2 regions of the Pantoea sp. SO10 genome follow, and region 2 is predicted to be linked to the other one. Evidence: predicted binding sites of a transcription regulator. Region 2 holds the regulator's gene; the other holds the start of a gene.

Region 1 (9,179 bases), 810 kb from region 2:
TTTTTACGCCGACGATCCGGCAATTCGCGTCGGTGGCCCCACTTATCACTGGGTGCGCGAAGGCGTGCAGGCCGGGCGGGACATCTTCAATCAGGTAGCGAACATCACCACGCCGACCTTGCTGCTGCAGGCCAGTGAAGATGATGTGGTGGATAACCGCTCACAAAATCTATTTTGTACGGCGATGGCCGCAGCAGGACATCCCTGCGCGGGCAACGCGCCGTATGTGATCAAAGGAGCGCGTCATGAGATCTTGTTTGAAACAGACGCGATGCGTGCCGAAGCGCTAAACGCGGTGGTCGATTTCTTTGAACGCCACGCTTAATCAATTTTACTTTCCGATATCAACACCCGAGGTTTACATGTATCACATCGTCGCATCCGACCTGGATGGCACGCTGCTCTCTCCGGACCATCGCCTGACGCCGTTCGCGCGCACCACGCTGCAGGAACTGGTGGCGCGTGATATCCACTTTGTCTTTGCCACCGGCCGTCACTATATCGACGTCGGACAGATGCGCGATAAGCTCGGCATTCCGGCTTACATGATCACGTCTAATGGCGCACGCGTGCACAATGCCGCAGGTGAACTGGTGTTCAGCCACAATCTTGACGCCGACATCGCCAGTGATCTCTATGGCCTGCAATATCATGACGAGCATATCCTGACGCACGTCTATCGCGACGATGAGTGGTTCATGAGCCGTCATCGTCCGGATGAGCAGGACTATTTCCGTGAATCGGTGTTTAACTATCAGGTTTACCAGCCGGGCATGCTGCCGACTGATGGCATCAGCAAAGTGTTCTTCACCTGCGAAGATCCGGAGCGTTTAATTCCCATGGAGCAGGCGATTGAAGCGCGCTGGGGCGATCGCGTGAATGTCAGCTTCTCGCTGCCAACGTGTCTGGAAGTGATGGCGGGCGGCGTTTCCAAAGGTCACGCGCTGGAAGCGGTAGCGAAACAGCTCGGCCACTCGCTGAAAGCGTGCATCGCCTTTGGCGACGGCATGAATGATGTGGAGATGCTCAGCATGTCGGGTAAAGGCTGCATCATGCGCAATGCGCAGCAGCGTTTGAAAGATACCTTGCCGACGCTGGAAGTGATTGGCAGCAACGCGGATGACGCCGTGCCGCACACGCTGCGTAAACTGTTCCTCGCCTAGAAAAAAGGGCCGGTCATCACCGGCCCTTTTTCGTTATGCCAGCTGTTTCTTGTGCTTGTGCTCACTGACCATGGTGAGCAGCAGCAGAATCACTGCTAGCACCGATCCGCCAATCATCACAATGAATCCGCCGTCCCAGCCGAAATAATCCACGGTGTAACCGACAATCGCACTCGCCGCAACCGATCCGCCGAGATAGCCAAACAGCCCGGTAAAGCCCGCTGCCGTTCCGGCCGCTTTTTTCGGTGCCAGTTCCAGCGCGTGCAAGCCAATCAGCATCACAGGACCGTAAATCAGGAAGCCGATCACAATCATGCACAGCATGTCGATGCCTGGATTGCCTGGAGGATTCAGCCAGTACACCACGGTGGCGATGGTCACCAGTGTCATAAAGAACACGCCGGTTGCGCCACGGTTGCCGCGGAACACTTTGTCCGACATCCAGCCGCACAACAGCGTGCCGGGAATACCGGCATATTCGTAAAAGAAGTAGGCCCACGAGGATTTATCCAGCGTGAAGTGCTTCACCTCTTTCAGGTAGGTCGGCGACCAGTCGAGAATGCCGTAACGTAGCAGGTACACAAACACGTTCGCCAGTGCGATGTACCACAGTAGCTTGTTGGGCAGAATGTACTGCATGAAAATCTGCTTCGCCGTCAGCTCCTGCTCGTGATCCTCGTTGTAATCCGGCGGATAATCATTTTTCCACGCTTCAATCGGCGGTAAACCGCAAGATTGTGGTGTGTCACGCATCAAGGCGAAGGCGATAATCGCGATGAGGATGGCGCCAAACGCCGGCATATACAGCGCGGCTTTCCAGTCGTTAAACCACGCCATGCCGAGCAGGAACAGCAGCGGAGGAATACCGCCGCCGACGTTATGCGCGCAGTTCCATACCGACACAATTCCGCCGCGCTCTTTCTGCGACCACCAGTGCACCATGGTGCGCCCGCACGGCGGCCAGCCCATGCCCTGGAACCAGCCGCACAGGAACAGCAGCACAAACATCACCATGATGCTGGAGGTGGCCCACGGCACGAACCCCATCACCAGCATCACCGCTGCGGCAAGGATTAATCCGGCGGGCAAAAACACGCGCGGATTCGAGCGGTCTGAGACCGAGCCCATAATGAATTTCGAGAAGCCGTAAGCGATGGAAATGCCCGATAGCGCAAAGCCGAGATCGCCGCGCGAGAAGCCTTGTTCCACCAGATAAGGCATTGCCAGCGCAAAGTTTTTACGCACCAAATAGTAGGCGGCATAGCCAAAAAATATTCCCAGGAAAATCTGCCAGCGCAGACGACGATAAAGCGGATCAACACGATCATCGGCCACTTGTGGGCGATGCGGTGCAGGTTTGAAAATACTCAACATGAGTGTGGCCCTCCAGGGCGCGATATAGTTATGAGTTCCCAGCAGGTTGGGGCAAAAACAGGCAGTAAAAATGGCAAAGCGAAGTTTCCATTTCGCGCAAAGGATAGTGATGGTCACGCGCAGTTACTGTGACATGTGACACATATGTTACAGTTTTATGACAATTGAGAGCGAAAAAAACCAGGAAATGTTGTATTTCGCGCATTTTTACCCGGACGTTAATATGAGAAATGAAAATTATTCGTCGTTATTTTATCCACTTGTAAACCAGATAGTTCACCCCGATTTCGATAGTTTGTTTACACTAGCGCCACTGTTCATTTTGAGATCGTTACCGTGCTGTTACTGATCGTTACCACCATTCTGTGGGCCTTTTCCTTCAGTTTGATCGGGGAATACCTCGCAGGTCAGGTGGATTCCTGGTTCTCAGTTTTGATGCGTCTGGCGCTCGCCGCCATCGTTTTCCTGCCGTTCCTGCGCTGGCGCGGTTACCGTGCTTCCACCATCCTGCTGTATATGCTGGTGGGCATGCTGCAGCTTGGCATCATGTATTTATTAAGCTTTGAGGCTTATCTGTATCTCAGCGTGACCGAGTTCCTGCTGTTCACCGTGATGACGCCGCTGTATGTCACGCTGATCTACGATTTGCTCAGCCGACGTCCGCTGCGTATCGGCTATGCCTTCAGCGCGCTACTGGCGGTAATCGGTGCGGCGATTATTCGTTACGACAAAGTCAGCGACCATTTCTGGTTTGGCTTGCTGCTGGTACAGGCGGCAAACATCTGCTTCGCCATCGGCATGGTGGGCTACAAACGCCTGCAGGAAACTCGCCCGATGCCGCAGCACACCGCATTTTCGTGGTTCTATCTGGGCGCGGTGATGATCGCGGTGATCGCCTGGAGCTTGTGGGGCAATCCGAACAAACTGCCGACCACGTCGCTGCAGTGGGGCATTCTGGTGTGGCTGGGCGTGGCGGCTTCAGGTTTGGGCTATTTCATGTGGAACTACGGCGCTACGCAGGTGGATGCTGGCACGCTAGGCATTATGAACAACATGCATGTGCCAGCGGGCTTGCTGGTGAATCTGGCGATCTGGCAAGAGAAACCGCATTGGCCAAGTTTTCTCGCCGGTGCCGCCGTGATTTTCGCATCCCTTTATGTGCACAAACGCTGGGTATTAGGTAAGAAAAGCAACGCATAGGCTAAAAGGGAAGGGATAGCGCGGCAGTGGAGCAAAGCATCCGAGCCATGGATGGCGAGGCTGATCCACAAGGAAGTGGTTTCCCTTTGCGATCTGCCGCGCTATCCCTGACCCGGCTCGAACAAAGAAGCGATTAACCCTTCTTAGCCGGCCCCGGACGATGAATCATCGTCAACCCTTTCAGGAAATTACGCAGAATCTGGTCACCGCATTCGCGGAAATTCTTATGATCCGGGTTGCGGAAAATCGCGCCAACCTCAGCCTGTGAAATCTTAAAGTTCGCTTTCAGCAGCACATCCGGAATATCGGTGGTCTTCAGCTCAAAGGCGATACGCAATTTCTTCATGAAAATGTTGTTATTCATGCGGCGCTCAATCGAAGGCGCGGGCGCATCTTCACTCTTACCGCGACGGTAAAAAATCAGACCGTTAAGGAAGTAGCCCATCAATACATCTGGCAGCTTGCGAAACGCGGCATCGTCATCTTTCTTCATCCACGCCTGCACGTCTTCCAGCGGCACTTCACTTCCTGCCAGGGCAAAAATCTCCACCACTTTGCTATCGCTCAAATCCAGCATATAGCGCACGCTGCGCAGAACATCGTTACTCATCATGGTGAAACTCTCTTGGTCGCGGGTTGAGGCGGCGCATTATAGAGCAGGCGGGGCAGGGATAACAGCGCGGGCGACCTTCGCCGCCCAACAACATCAGGATGAGGTGATTTGCAGTGAGCCGGGACGCGCGGCATCGCGCACGAAGGGCAGATGTTCACAGGCGTGCTGACGGGCAAACCGCACAAAGGCTTCCATTACCGGCTGACGCTGCTCGCCTTCGCGTACGGCGGCATACAAGCGGCTCCACAAACCATCGCCTAAGGTCTTGGTCACCACCAAACCCTGCTGCTCAAAATTCTCTACGACCCAATGTGGCAGCGCGGCGATGCCCATACGCGCCGACACCATCTGAATCAGCAGCAGTGTGTTATCGACGCTCTTCAAGGCTGGACTGACGCCCGCAGGCTGCAGGAAATGGCGCCACACATCCAAACGCTGACGCTGCACCGGATAAATCATCAGCACTTCATCGGCCATATCTTCCGGGGCAATGTGCTCAAGCTGCGCCAAAGGATGATCCGGTGCCATCACCAAACGCACTTCAAAATCGAACATCGGTGAATAAAACAATCCACTGCGCGGCAAAATATCGGAGGTCAACACCACATCCAGCTCGCCCTGTTGCAACGCGGGTTGCGGATCAAAGGTCACGCCGGATTTGAAATCCATCACCACCTGCGGCCAGCTCTGACGGAAATTATTTAGCGCGGGCGTCAGCCACTGAATACAGCTGTGACACTCAATGGCGATACGCAACGTGGCCTGATGCGGCTCATGACACGCCTGCAAAGCCTGCTGAATCTGTGGTAAAACCTGCTCAGCCAACTGCAGCAAAATCTCTCCCTGCGGGGTAAAACGCAGCGGCTGGCTTTTACGCACAAACAGGCGAAAACCCAGCCGCTGCTCCAGATCGCTGAACTGGTGGGATAACGCCGATTGCGTCTGATGAAGCTGGGAGGCGGCGGCAGCTAACGAGCCGGTGTTCCGTAACGCCTGCAGCGTCCGCAGGTGTTTGAGTTCGATCATGAGAATCCTTCACATCGAGATTGAACAAATTGCGCTTGAGGAACATACAGTACCCGCAGATTATGGCGGTGTAAACATCTGGACGGCTAAACATCTCTGCCCCCTATTCAGTTAAGAATATCTGGAGAACAGAAAATGACCATTCTGAACCACACTCTCGGTTTCCCTCGCGTTGGATTGCGTCGTGAATTGAAAAAAGCACAGGAAAGCTATTGGGCAGGTAAAAGCTCACAGGAAGAGCTACTGGCGGTGGGGCGCGAACTGCGCGCCCGTCACTGGCAACAGCAGAAAGAGGCGGGCGTGGATCTGCTGCCAGTCGGCGATTTCGCCTGGTACGATCACGTGCTCACCACCAGCCTGCTGTTGGGTAACGTGCCAGCTCGTCACCAAAATCAGGATGGCTCGGTCGATCTCGACACGCTGTTCCGCCTTGGCCGTGGCCGCGCACCAAGCGGTGAACCGGCGGCAGCGGCGGAAATGACCAAATGGTTCAACACCAATTATCACTACATGGTGCCAGAATTCACTCAAGGGCAGCAGTTCAAACTGACCTGGACTCAGTTGCTGGATGAGGTTGATGAAGCGCTGGCGCTCGGGCACAAGATTAAACCGGTGCTGCTGGGTCCGGTTACCTATTTGTGGCTGGGTAAAGTGAAAGGTACGTCGTTCGACCGCCTGTCACTGCTTGAAGACATTCTGCCGGTTTACCAACAGGTGCTGGCTGAACTGAAAAAACGCGGCATCGAATGGGTACAAATCGATGAGCCAGCACTGGCGCTGGAACTGCCGCAAGCGTGGCGCGATGCCTTCAAACCGGCTTACGACGCGCTGCAGGGCGAAAGCAAATTGCTGCTCACCACCTATTTCGACAGCATCGGTCAGAATCTCGACGTGATCAAAGCGCTGCCGGTGCAAGGTCTGCATGTTGACCTGGTCCACGGCAAAGACGACATCCAACAGGTGAACCAGCAGATTCCCGCGGATTGGCTGCTCTCCGTCGGCGTAATCAATGGCCGTAACGTCTGGCGTGCCGATCTCAGCAGCTGGTTTACGCGCCTGCAGCCGCTAGTGGGGCAGCGTCAACAATTGTGGATTGGATCATCCTGCTCACTGCTGCACAGCCCAATCGACCTCAGCGTGGAAACGCGCCTCGATGAGGAAGTGAAAAGCTGGTTCGCCTTTGCTCTGCAGAAGTGCACTGAGCTTGCACTGCTGAGTCATGCGCTGAACAACAACGATGCCGCTTCGCTGGTTGAGTGGAGCGCACCGATTCGTGCGCGTGCCAACTCCACGCGCGTTCACAATGCCGCAGTCGGCGAGCGTCTGGCGAAAATTCAGGCCAAAGACGTTGAACGTGCCAGCAGCTATACCGAGCGTGCCAAAGCGCAGCGTCACCGCTTTAACCTGCCAGCGTGGCCGACCACCACCATAGGTTCATTCCCGCAAACCACCGAAATTCGCGGCCTGCGCCTCGACTTTAAAAAAGGCAACATTGATGGTGGAAACTATCGCACTGGCATCGCCGAACACATCAAACAGGCGATTGTGGAGCAGGAACGTTTGGGCCTCGACGTGCTGGTGCATGGCGAAGCAGAACGTAACGACATGGTGGAATACTTCGGCGAAAACCTCGACGGCTTCGTATTCACCCAAAACGGCTGGGTACAGAGCTACGGCTCACGCTGCGTTAAACCACCGATCATCATCGGCGACGTAAGCCGTCCGCAAGCCATCACCGTTGAGTGGGCAAAGTACGCGCAGTCGCTGACCGACAAACCGGTGAAAGGCATGCTGACTGGTCCTGTGACGATTCTCTGCTGGTCGTTCCCGCGAGAAGATGTAAGCCGGGAAACCATCGCCAAACAGATTGCGCTGGCGCTGCGTGACGAAGTGGAAGATCTGGAAAAAGCCGGTATTGGCATTATTCAGATTGATGAACCGGCACTGCGCGAAGGCCTGCCGCTGCATCAGTCCGATTGGGCGGCGTACCTGACCTGGGCGGTGGATGCGTTCCGTCTCAATGCCGCCGTGGCGCGGAATGAAACCCAGATCCATACCCACATGTGTTACTGCGAGTTCAATGACATCATGGACTCGATTGCCGCGCTGGATGCGGACGTTATCACCATCGAAACCTCACGTTCCGATATGGATCTGCTGGATACCTTTAAGGAGTTCGACTATCCCAACGAAATCGGTCCGGGCGTGTATGACATTCACTCACCAAACGTGCCGAGCGTGGAGTGGATGGAAGAGTTGCTGCGTAAAGCGGCGCATAGCATCCCGGCAGAGCGTCTGTGGGTTAACCCGGATTGTGGCCTAAAAACGCGTGGCTGGGCGGAAACCCGTCAGGCGCTGGCGAACATGGTAAAAGCGGCGCAAAACCTGCGGGGTGAAACGGCTTAGTCGCTGTAAATGAGATTGGGGCGCAAATGCGCCCCTTATTATTACGCGTTTGGCGCCACGCCATACTGCGCGAACCATGCCAGCATGCGTTGCCAGCCATCTTTGGCGGAATCGGCGTGATAACTGGCACGATAATCCGCATTGAAAGCATGTCCTGCATCCGGATACACCACGATTTCCGCCTTGGCATTGGCGGCATGCAGCGCCTGACGCATCTTATCAATGCTCTCCAGCGGGATGCTCTCATCCTGACCACCGTAAAGGCCCAGCACCGGTGCGTTGAGATCCACCGCGATATCGATCGGATGCTTCTGCTGCTTCAGCGTCTTCTCACCGTCTAAGCGTCCATACCACGCCACCGCTGCACGCACCTGCGGATTGTGCGCGGCAAACAGCCAGCTAATACGTCCGCCCCAGCAGAAACCGGTAATCGCCAGGCGACGGATATCACCATCGTGGCGCGTGGCCCAGTTGGCCACATGATCGAGATCGGACAACACTTGCGAATCCGGAACTTTACTCACCAGCTCTTTAAACAGCGTGGGAATGTCGTGGTAATCGTTGGGATCGCCCTCGCGGAAATAGAGTTCCGGAGCGATGGCCAGATAACCTTCCAGCGCCAGACGGCGGCAGACATCGCGGATATGCTCGTGCACGCCGAAAATCTCCTGCACCACCAACACAACCGGCAAGGTGCCTTGATACTCTTTTGGTCGGGCGTAATAGGCAGGCAGGTTTTCGCCCTGGCTCGCAACTGAGGTCTCGCCAGCATGAATCGCGTCGCTGCCGGTAATAATGGTGCTGCTTGCGGTGGGCTGAACGGCCGGTGCAAAGCCGCCGGGTGCCGTTTTTTGTGCCATATTGTCTTCGGTTTTCATTGTTCTCTCCGTGCTAGCAAATGCGCAATCACGTAACTATAGCCTGGCGAAGTGAAGCAAGGCTGTCGTAGGGTACAGAGGGATTTTTTCACGTGTGCTGCTTCTCTATTAACATTGCCACCAACACTTACACAGCACCGCTTGTAGCAATTCAGAATTGCACAACGTTAATGTGTGATTTATGTCACATAATGTTTTTCTGATAATGTAAGTTTCATTATCGATGGTGAATTGAGTCACATATTTATGCCGCCTGCTCACGTAGAGTGGCGCGCTCATCCCCAATTATCAGGAGTCTGTTATGGCCCAGTCTGACGTTTTCCACCTTGGCATTACTAAAGCTGATTTGAAAGGAGCCACGTTGGCCATCGTGCCTGGCGATCCTGAGCGCGTAAAGAAAATCGCCGCGTTGATGGACAATCCACAGCATCTGGCTTCACACCGTGAATTCACTACCTATCTGGCTGAAGTGGATGGCAAACCGGTTGTGGTGTGCTCCACCGGTATCGGCGGACCTTC
Region 2 (9,179 bases):
CTCACGAACTGTGCTGCTTCCTGCAAACGCGCTTTCACCTGCTGCGCATCCTCCAGCTCGCCGGTTTTGGTGGTGATCAAACCCAGCACCACTTGCTGATGACCCGGCTTGAGGAAGCGTAGCGGCTCGAAACCACCTGAACGTTCGTTGTCATACTCAAGGTAGAAAGCATCGATATTCACGCCGCCAAACAGCACTTCGGCGACCGGCTCATAGCCACCTTCGGAAATCCAGGTTGAGCGGAAGTTGCCGCGACACACATGCAGCCCAACGGTCAGATCCTCTGGCTTACCTTCCAGTGCAGTATTCAGCACTTCAGCATAGATGCGCGCCAGTTCCTGTGGATCTTCACCACGCTCGCGGATCTGCTGCTGCTGTTCGGTTGAGCACAGATAGGCCCACACCGTGTCATCCAGCTGCAGATAACGGCAACCAGCCGCATAAAACGCTTTGATGGCGTCTTTGTAGGTCTGCGCCAGATCGGCGAAGTACTCTTTCAGATCGGGATACACCGTGGCATCGATCACCTTACGGCCACCGCGGAAGTGCAGCACGCTTGGGCTGGGAATGGTCATCTTGGCAACCGCATCGCCCGCCACGCTTTGCAGGAAGCGGAAGTGCTCCAGCATCGGGTGTTGAGGATTAAAAGCCACTTTACCGGTGACTTTCACGCCGTGCGCTTTGGTCTGCACGCCGTTGAACTGAATGCCCTGCTCCGCTTCGAACAGCTCGACGCCATGCAAATCGCCGAAGAAATCGAAGTGCCACCAAGCGCGACGGAATTCACCATCGGTAACGATCTGCAGGCCGTTGGCACGCTGCTGCTCCACAACATGGCGGATTTCGCGATCTTCAACCTGACGCAGTTGATCAGCGTTGATTTCGCCATTGGCAAACTGCACACGCGCCTGCTTGATGGCTGCGGGACGCAGAAAACTGCCGACGGTATCGGCGCGGAACGGGTTATGACGTGGCATTTTATCTCCTGGCTGAGCGCATAGTTGCGTCAGGGTATAATTTCGCTGGGTTATTTCAGCCATCTGGACGGCTATATGTCCACGAAGAATGCCACGCTGTTACCCTTTCGGCAACGGAAGAAAATTCAGCTTACATGAAACTATTTCATGTTCAGATGCACGTTCTTCAATTTCCCTCAATTGCCGCTCGCGCTTGCGCCATCTGGCTATCTGATAATGGCAGATAACCCGCTTCGCTCACCCGACGCTGACCTTGTGGCGATAACACCTGATGCAGAAAGGCATTCACCAGCGGCGGCAGCGGTTTGCCGGGTGCTTTGTTGACGTAGATATAAAGCGGGCGCGACCACGGATAGCGGCCGTTGCGAATCGATTCGGCATCCGGCATCACGCTGTCGCCGTTCGCCGTGACCACCGGTAGCATTTTCACGCCGCTGAGATGAAAGCCAAAACTGGCATAACCGATGCTGTTGGGCGTGGCGGCAACGGCTTGTACCACCGCCGCAGAGCCGGGGAATTCAGCGACATCAGCACGGAAATCACCTTTGCACAGCGCCTGCTGCTTAAAGAAGCCCCACGTTCCCGACGCCGAGTTGCGGCCATAGCGCTGGATGCTGCGCGTGGCCCACTGGCCTTCGCTCAGGCCGAGATCGCCCCAGCGCTGCGGCACCTGTTGCCCGCCGCACAGACGCGTGATGGAGAACAGCGCATCGAGTTGTTGCGGCGCGATGCGCGACAGCGGATTGTCCTGATTAACCACTACCACCAGCGCATCCATCGCCACCGGCACCGCCAGCGGCGGATAGCCGTAGCGCGCGGTAAAAAGTTGACGTTCGTCGATCTGCATCGGCCGGCTCATCGCGCCCAGCTGGGCAGCACCAGCCGCCAGCGCGGTCGGCGCAGTAGAAGATCCCGCCGCCTGCACCTGAACGTTGACGCCCGGCGACTGGCGGCTGAAATCCTCGCCCCATAATGTCATCAGATAACCCAGCGTATCCGATCCAACGCTGCTCAGATTGCCGGTTAGCATGGTTTGTTGGCCGTGTACCAAAGCAGAGCAAAGCAGCAAGAGGGAGATCAACAGCGATTTCATTGGCGATTCCGCAATTCAGTAAGACGCCTATTCTGGAGCGGCGCGATTTATCACGCAATACATTGCGTATGGGTTGTTAATGAGGCGGGAATTGGTCTCCATGAATGGCGTAATGCTTGTCAGTTAAACCAACGACGAGTGCGCAGGCCGGGGGCACTTTTGGTCCGGCGGTCCTCGCGCCGCTTACGCGGTACCTTCACTTCGCTCGTCTGCCTGACGGACCGGCGGAGACGGGACTTCCTTGTCCCGGCTCCGCCTTTCGCCCGCGTCCTGCGGGCTCTCCTGGCTTCCTCGCTTCGTTCAGCGCTGCGGATTGCCGGGCCAAAAGTGCCCCCGGCCTGCTCATAAGCTTCAGTGCGTGTTGTTGAAAAGGACTCATTCGCTTCAGGCGCTGGCGCGTCTGCTGCGGCAAAAGGGCCATTCGCAGCGCTGAGGCTTTTACGTTGGGCCAGGAGCCTCGCGCATGGATGCGCGAGGCAGTTCGGGGTCGGCCAGGGAAGGCCGATCCGCGAACGGTCCGTCGGCACAACGTGGAAGCCGAAGGTACCGCGCTAGCGGCGCGAGGACGGCCCGTGACGCAGCAGATGTGTCAGCGCCCGCACCAAAAAGGCTTTATTAACTGATAAGTATGGCGCCATGAATAGCGATCCTACGACCTTAATTAACCCGCTCTTGCATCACGTTAGCCACAATCAAGCGTGGCGGCAGCAGGAAGCTGAAACAGGTTTCCTGATGCGGCACGCTGGTGATCTCCAGCCGCGCGTTGTGATGTCCCAACGCATGCTTCACGATCGCCAGCCCCAATCCGCTTCCGCCGGTGGCGCGCGAACGCGCTTTATCCACGCGATAGAAACGCTCGGTGAGGCGTGGCAGATGCTGCTCGCTAATGCCCGGCCCGTCATCACACACCTTAAACTGCGCGCCTTGTTTGGTGCGCAGCCAGCTGATGTCGATGCGCGTGCCATCGGGCGTGTGATTCACCGCGTTGTAGACCAGATTGGAAATGGCGCTACGTAGCTGCTCATCATTGCCGAACACTTTCAGATGCGGATCGGTATGGAAATGGATGGTGTGACGTCCCTGACTCAGCGTTTCCGCTTCACGCTGCAATAGCATCAGCATGCCCGGCACATCCACCGTCTCTTTGAGATCGATGGCCGGCGCCGCTTCGATACGCGACAAGGTCAACAACTGCTTCACCAGGCTGTCCATGCGGCGTGTCTGCTCTTGCATGGTATGCAACGCCTTGCTGCGCGTGCGCTCGTTCATCACCGAGTCGTCCATCATTTCCAGATAACCCTGCAATACCGTTAACGGCGTGCGCAGTTCATGACTGACGTTAGCAAAGAAGTTGCGTCGCGCGCCTTCCAGCTGGTGCATCTGGGTGACATCACGCGCCACCATCAGCCACTGACCTTCGCTGTAAGGCATCACGCGGAATTCCATATGATGCTGATTATTAAGGATCTGCGTCAGCGGCATGTCGAACTTGCGCTGGCGGATATAGCGGGAAAATTCAGGATAACGCAGCAAATTGAGGATGTTCTGGCCGTTATCTTCCGGCCAGCGCAAGCCAAGGTGCTGCTGCGCCAGGCCGTTGCACCAGAAAATAGTGCCCTCTTCGGTGGTCAGCACCACCGCATCCGGCAGCGATTCTGCTCCGCTGCGGAAACGTTTGATCAGATTGCCCAGCTCGCGCCGCCGCCGCCGGTTGCGCAATTGCATCTGGTACAGGCCATAAAACAGCGGTTCCCAGCTGCCGCGTCCGGTGGGCGGCGTCATTGAACGATCGACCCACAGCCAGTGCGACAGACGCATCAGATTTCTGAAGTGCCAGAACATCACGCCGGTCACCGCAATCAGCAGCAGCCACGGCAGATATCCGAACAACAGACCCAACACCAGCGCAGGTAAACAGACCAGCGCCAGCTCGGTCAACAATCTCTTCCAGGAGAGTCGTTCCAGCACGGTAAACACTCCGTTTACGTTTAATAGCGGGCAGAGAAACGATACCCTGTTCCGCGCACGGTTTGAACCATGCGATCGTGGCCGGTTAATTCCAGTGCTTTACGTAAACGGCGAATATGCACATCGACGGTGCGATCTTCGACATACACATTGGTGCCCCAAACATGGTTCAGCAGCTGTTCGCGGCTGTACACGCGTTCCGGGTGGGTCATAAAGAAGTGCAGCAGTTTGTACTCGGTCGGTCCCATCTCCAGCGGCGTGGTTTCCGACATCACACGATGTGAGGAAGGATCAAGGCTCAGGCCCTGCATCTCAATCACCTCTTCCACCGCCATCGGTGAAATACGGCGCATCACCGCTTTGATACGCGCCATCAGCTCTTTCGGTGAGAATGGCTTGGTGATGTAATCATCCGCGCCCACTTCCAGACCGCGCACGCGATCTTCCTCTTCACCGCGCGCCGTCAGCATCATCACCGGAATGTCGCGCGTCATGGCTTCGCGCTTCAAATGCTTAATAAACTGAATCCCGCTGCCGCCGGGCAACATCCAGTCCAGCAGAATCAAATCAGGCCAGGGTTCGATCAGCTTACCAATCGCGCTGTCATAATCTTCCGCCTCAATAGGCTGGTAATCATTCTGTTCCAGCACGAAACATAACATTTCACGGATGGGAGCTTCGTCTTCCACAACCAAAATGCGCTTAGCCATTGTAACTCCTGCTAGTGTGACACCGTGTCACTGGGATTTGCGGCGCCATTATGCGTCAGTTTTGTGACACTTTTATGAAAACACCGCCCTAAGATAGATAGATAAAAAACAGAAATGTCACAATAAAATTCTGCTTTTTTTCTTTGTGATCTTAAGTGGTTATAATTCGCCTTCGCTAAACAGAGCACGGAGCAAACATGCGCATCATTCACACCGCTGACTGGCATCTCGGTCAGTTCTTTTACAGCAAAAGTCGCGCGCGGGAACATCAGGCGTTTCTCGACTGGCTGCTGGATCAGATTGTGCAGCATCAGGTGGATGCGCTGATTATCGCCGGCGATCTGTTTGATACCGGTTCGCCGCCGAGCTACGCGCGTGAAATGTTTAACCGATTTGTGGTGGCGCTGCAGCCAAGCGGCTGCCAATTGGTGGTGCTGGCGGGCAATCACGACTCGGTGGCGACGCTGAATGAATCGCGCGAGCTGCTGGCCTGCCTGAATACGCAGGTGATCACCAGCGCCACGCCGCAGGGCGAACAGCAGGTGTTAACCCTGAAGCAGCGTGATGGCGCGCCGGGTGCGCTGCTGTGCGCCATTCCTTATCTGCGTCCGCGCGACATTCTGCGCAGCCAGGCCGGCCAATCCGGCCGCGAGAAGCAGATCTCGCTGCTGGAGGCGATCGAGCAGCATTATCAGCACTGTTTTGCCGCCGCGCAGGCGCAGCGCGATGCGCAGGACGTTACGCTGCCGATCATCGCCACCGGCCATCTCACCACCGTTGGCGTGACTAAAAGCGATTCAGTGCGCGACATCTATATCGGCACGCTGGATGCCTTCCCGGCGCAGGCGTTTCCGCCCGCCGATTACATCGCGCTCGGTCACATCCATCGCGCCCAGCGCATCGCCAACAGCGAGCACATTCGTTACAGCGGCTCGCCGATTCCGCTCAGTTTTGATGAGCTTGGCCGCGAGAAAAGCGTCTTCCTGCTGGAATTCAGCACCACGCTCGATACCGTTACGCCGCTAACCATCCCGCACTTCCAGCCGATGCAGATGCTGAAAGGCTCGATGGCGGAGATTGAACATCAGCTGGCGCAGTTCAGCGCGAGCGCCAGCGAACAGCCAGTCTGGCTGGATATTGAGATCACCACGCAGGAATATCTCAGCGATCTGCAACGTCGCATTGAAGCGCTCACCGAAAATCTGCCGGTCGAAGTGCTGCTGGTGCGCCGCAGCCGCGAACAGCGGCAGCGCAGCCTCGAACGGCTGGAGAACGAAACCCTGAGCGAACTAAAAGTGGAAGACGTGTTTGCTCGCCGACTGGCGCAGGAAGATCAGCTGGATGCCGGGCAGGCCGAGCAGTTAACGCAGCTGTTCCGCACCCAGCTTGCCGCGCTGGAGAATCCATCCGCATGAAAATTTTGACGCTACGTTTTAAGAACCTCAATGCGCTGCGCGGCGAATGGTTTATCGATTTCCGTCGTGAGCCCTTTGCCAGCAACGGCTTGTTTGCCATTACCGGCGCCACTGGCGCGGGCAAAACCACCTTACTCGATGCGATTTGCCTGGCGCTCTATCACCAGACGCCGCGCCTCGGCACGCTGTCGCAAACCCAGAACGAGCTGATCACCCGCGACACCGCCGAGTGTCTGGCGGAGGTGGAGTTTGAGATCAAAGGCGAAGCCTGGCGCGCCTTCTGGAGCCAGAACCGCGCGCGCGGCCAAGCCGACGGTAAGCTGCAGGCACCGCGCGTCGAGCTGGCGCGTGTGGCCGATAATCAGATCATCGCCGATAAAGTTGGCGACAAGCTGAAAGCGATTGAGACCCTGTCGGGGCTCGATTTCGCCCGTTTTACCCGCTCAATGATGCTGTCGCAAGGCCAGTTTGCCGCCTTCCTGAATGCCAAACCCGGCGAACGCGCCGAGCTGCTGGAAGAGCTGACCGGCACCGAAATCTACGGACAAATCTCGGTGCAGATCTACGAGCGCTGGCGCACCGCGCGCAGCGAGCTGGATACGCTGCGCGCCCGCGCCGGCGGCATGTCGCTGCTCGATGAAGCGCGCCGGGCAGAATTGACGCAGCAGCTGGCGGAACTTGGCACGCAGGAGAAAATCCTGAGCGAACAGCTAACGCTGGCGCAGCATCAGCAGCAATGGCTGGTGCAGCAGCAACAGCTAACGCAAGAGCAGCAGCAGGCCGAACAGACGCTGCTTGCCGCGCAACAGGCCTGGCAGCAGGCGGATGGCGATCTTCAGCGGCTGGCGCGCGCCGAACCGGCAGAAAAACTGCGCGAGAAGTTGCAGCAGCGCGAACAGTTGCAGGGCGATCTCCGTGCGCTGGAACAGCAATCGCAGCAGCTGCAAGCGCAACGGCAGCAAGCCAAAACCGCGCTGCAACAGGGCGAAAACCATTATCAGGCTGCGCAGCAGGCGCGCGAACAGGCGTTACAGCAACAGCAGCAGCTTGAAACGCTGCTCACCGAGCAGGTTATCCCGCTCGATCAACGCATCACCACCCTCTCGCAGCAGCTGGATGAACAGCAGCGATTGCATCTGCAGCAGCAACAGGCGCTGCAATCCAGCCAAACCGCACTCAGCCAGCAACAGCAGGTAAGTGAACGTTTACAACAACAGCTGGCGCAGCAGCAGGAATTCCGCACTCGCGAAGCCGCTGTCGCCCATTGGGGCGCGGAGTTAACGCGCTGGCAGGCGGAGATTACCCGACTGGATGAGCGCGAGCAGACGCTGACGCAGCTGATCGCACAGCACCAACAGCAGCGCAGCCAGCTGGAGCAGCATCAACAGGCGCAGGCTCAGCGTGAACAGGCGGCGCAACCGTTGCAGCAAGCCGAAGCGCAGGCCGCGCAGCAGCGCCTGCAAGCGGAGCAAGCACTGACTTCACTTGAGGCGGAGATCGGCAGCGCGCAACTGCGCGACGCCCTGACGCAGCATCAAACCCAACGCCCTGCGCGCCAGCAACTTAACCAGCTCGCCGCGCAGTGGCGCGCGCTGCAACCGCAGCGGTTGCAGCGTCAGCAGAAACTGGCGCAGCTCCAGCAGCAGCATCAGGACGCGGAACAGGCGTTACAGGCGCTGCGCGAGGAGTACAAACGGGAACATCAGGCGCTGCTCGATGTGCGCAAAATCTGCGAGCTGGAGCGCACCATCGCCCAGCTGGCCGACGAGCGCGCTAAACTGCAGCCGGATCAGCCCTGCCCGCTGTGCGGCTCGTGCCAGCATCCGGCGATTGCGCAATATCAGCAGCTTGAGCCCGGTGCCAATCAGCAGCGTTTAATCGCGCTGGAAACGTGCGTGGCGCAGCTAAAAGAGTCCGGCACCGCCAAAGGCGAGCAGCAGAAACTGTCGCTGCAACAGCAGCAGGCGTTGCAGCAGGAGATCAGCGATTACGATCAGCAACTGGCGACGGTGAACACCCAATGGCAAGCGCTGAGCGGTGAGCTGGCACTTACCTGCACGCTGGAGCAGCAGGACGATTTTGCGCAATGGCAACAGCAGCAGGATGCGCAGGAACAGCTGCAGCAACAGCAGCTGCAGACGCGGGAAAACGCCGCGCGTGCGCTGCAGCAGGCGAAGGATGCGCATCTGCAACAGCAGCAGCTGTGGCAGCAGCATCAGAATCAGCAGCAGCTGGCGCAGCAGCAGATCGCCAGCACGCAGCAGACGCTGGATGAAATCAGCCAGCGCGAGGCCAGCGAACGCAGCGCCATGCAGCAACTGGCGCAGCAGCTGGAACAGCAGCTGACGCAGCATCAACTCGTCCTGCCAGATGTCGCTGAGCGGGAAAGCTGGCTGCGCACCCTACAACAACGCTGGATCGCATGGCAGGAAAATGAACGGTTACACGGCGAGTTGCAGCCACAGCTGGCGAAAGCCGAAAGCGAGCGCAGCAGCCTGCAGCAGAATCTGGCGCGTGAACAGCAGCGGCTGGATGAGCTGCAGCAGACGCTCAGCGCTTTGCAGCAGCAGCGCCAGCAGCAGCAACAACAGCGTCAACAGCTGTTTGGCGATCGTCAGGTGGCAGAAGCCCGGCAGCAGCAGCATGTTGCGCTGCAACAGTGTGAACAGGCGCTGGCGCAGCAGCTTCAGCAGTGGCAACAGGCGCAAAGCTTGCTGCACGGCCTGAATGGCCAGTGCGAGCAGATCGCGGCGCAGCAACACACCTTACGTGAGCGCGCTGCCGCCGCAGAAAGCGCCTTCCTCGCCGCGCTGCAGCAGAGTGATTTTGCGGATGAAAGCGCGCTACGTGCCGCTCTGCTGGAGGAGCGCGAGGTGCAGCAGCTGCGCCAGCAGTTGCAGACGCTCGATCAACAGCGCCAGCAGCAGCTCACCCTCAGCGAACAGCTTATGCAGCGCTGGACGGCGCATCAGCAGCAGCGGCCTTTGGAACTTAGCGACGAGATCGCCGCCACGAT

Evidence for each region. Region 2 encodes PhoB, which activates phosphate uptake and scavenging genes when phosphate is short. Its sites were predicted from a motif close to CTGTCATAAAACTGNCNNAT; they were not measured.
Region 1: glpT (glycerol-3-phosphate transporter) is a predicted target of PhoB. The motif match lies at 2,682-2,701, and genes of this name have one in related genera.

Annotation. Positions count from the first base shown of each region.
Region 1 is NZ_CP040095.1:200,329-209,507, forward strand. It holds gene pldB (lysophospholipase L2) at 1-325, shown strand, start outside; gene yigL (sugar/pyridoxal phosphate phosphatase YigL) at 363-1,163, shown strand; gene glpT (glycerol-3-phosphate transporter) at 1,197-2,537, opposite strand; gene FCN45_RS00915 (carboxylate/amino acid/amine transporter) at 2,874-3,737, shown strand; gene FCN45_RS00920 (DUF1456 family protein) at 3,871-4,350, opposite strand; gene metR (HTH-type transcriptional regulator MetR) at 4,444-5,376, opposite strand; gene metE (5-methyltetrahydropteroyltriglutamate--homocysteine S-methyltransferase) at 5,512-7,782, shown strand; gene FCN45_RS00935 (dienelactone hydrolase family protein) at 7,824-8,660, opposite strand; gene udp (uridine phosphorylase) at 8,962-9,179, shown strand, end outside.
Region 2 is NZ_CP040095.1:1,005,879-1,015,057, reverse strand. It holds gene FCN45_RS04610 (cobalamin-independent methionine synthase II family protein) at 1-977, opposite strand, end outside; gene FCN45_RS04605 (PstS family phosphate ABC transporter substrate-binding protein) at 1,144-2,070, opposite strand; gene phoR (phosphate regulon sensor histidine kinase PhoR) at 2,728-4,038, opposite strand; gene phoB (phosphate response regulator transcription factor PhoB) at 4,059-4,748, opposite strand; gene sbcD (exonuclease subunit SbcD) at 4,946-6,163, shown strand; gene FCN45_RS04580 (AAA family ATPase) at 6,160-9,179, shown strand, end outside.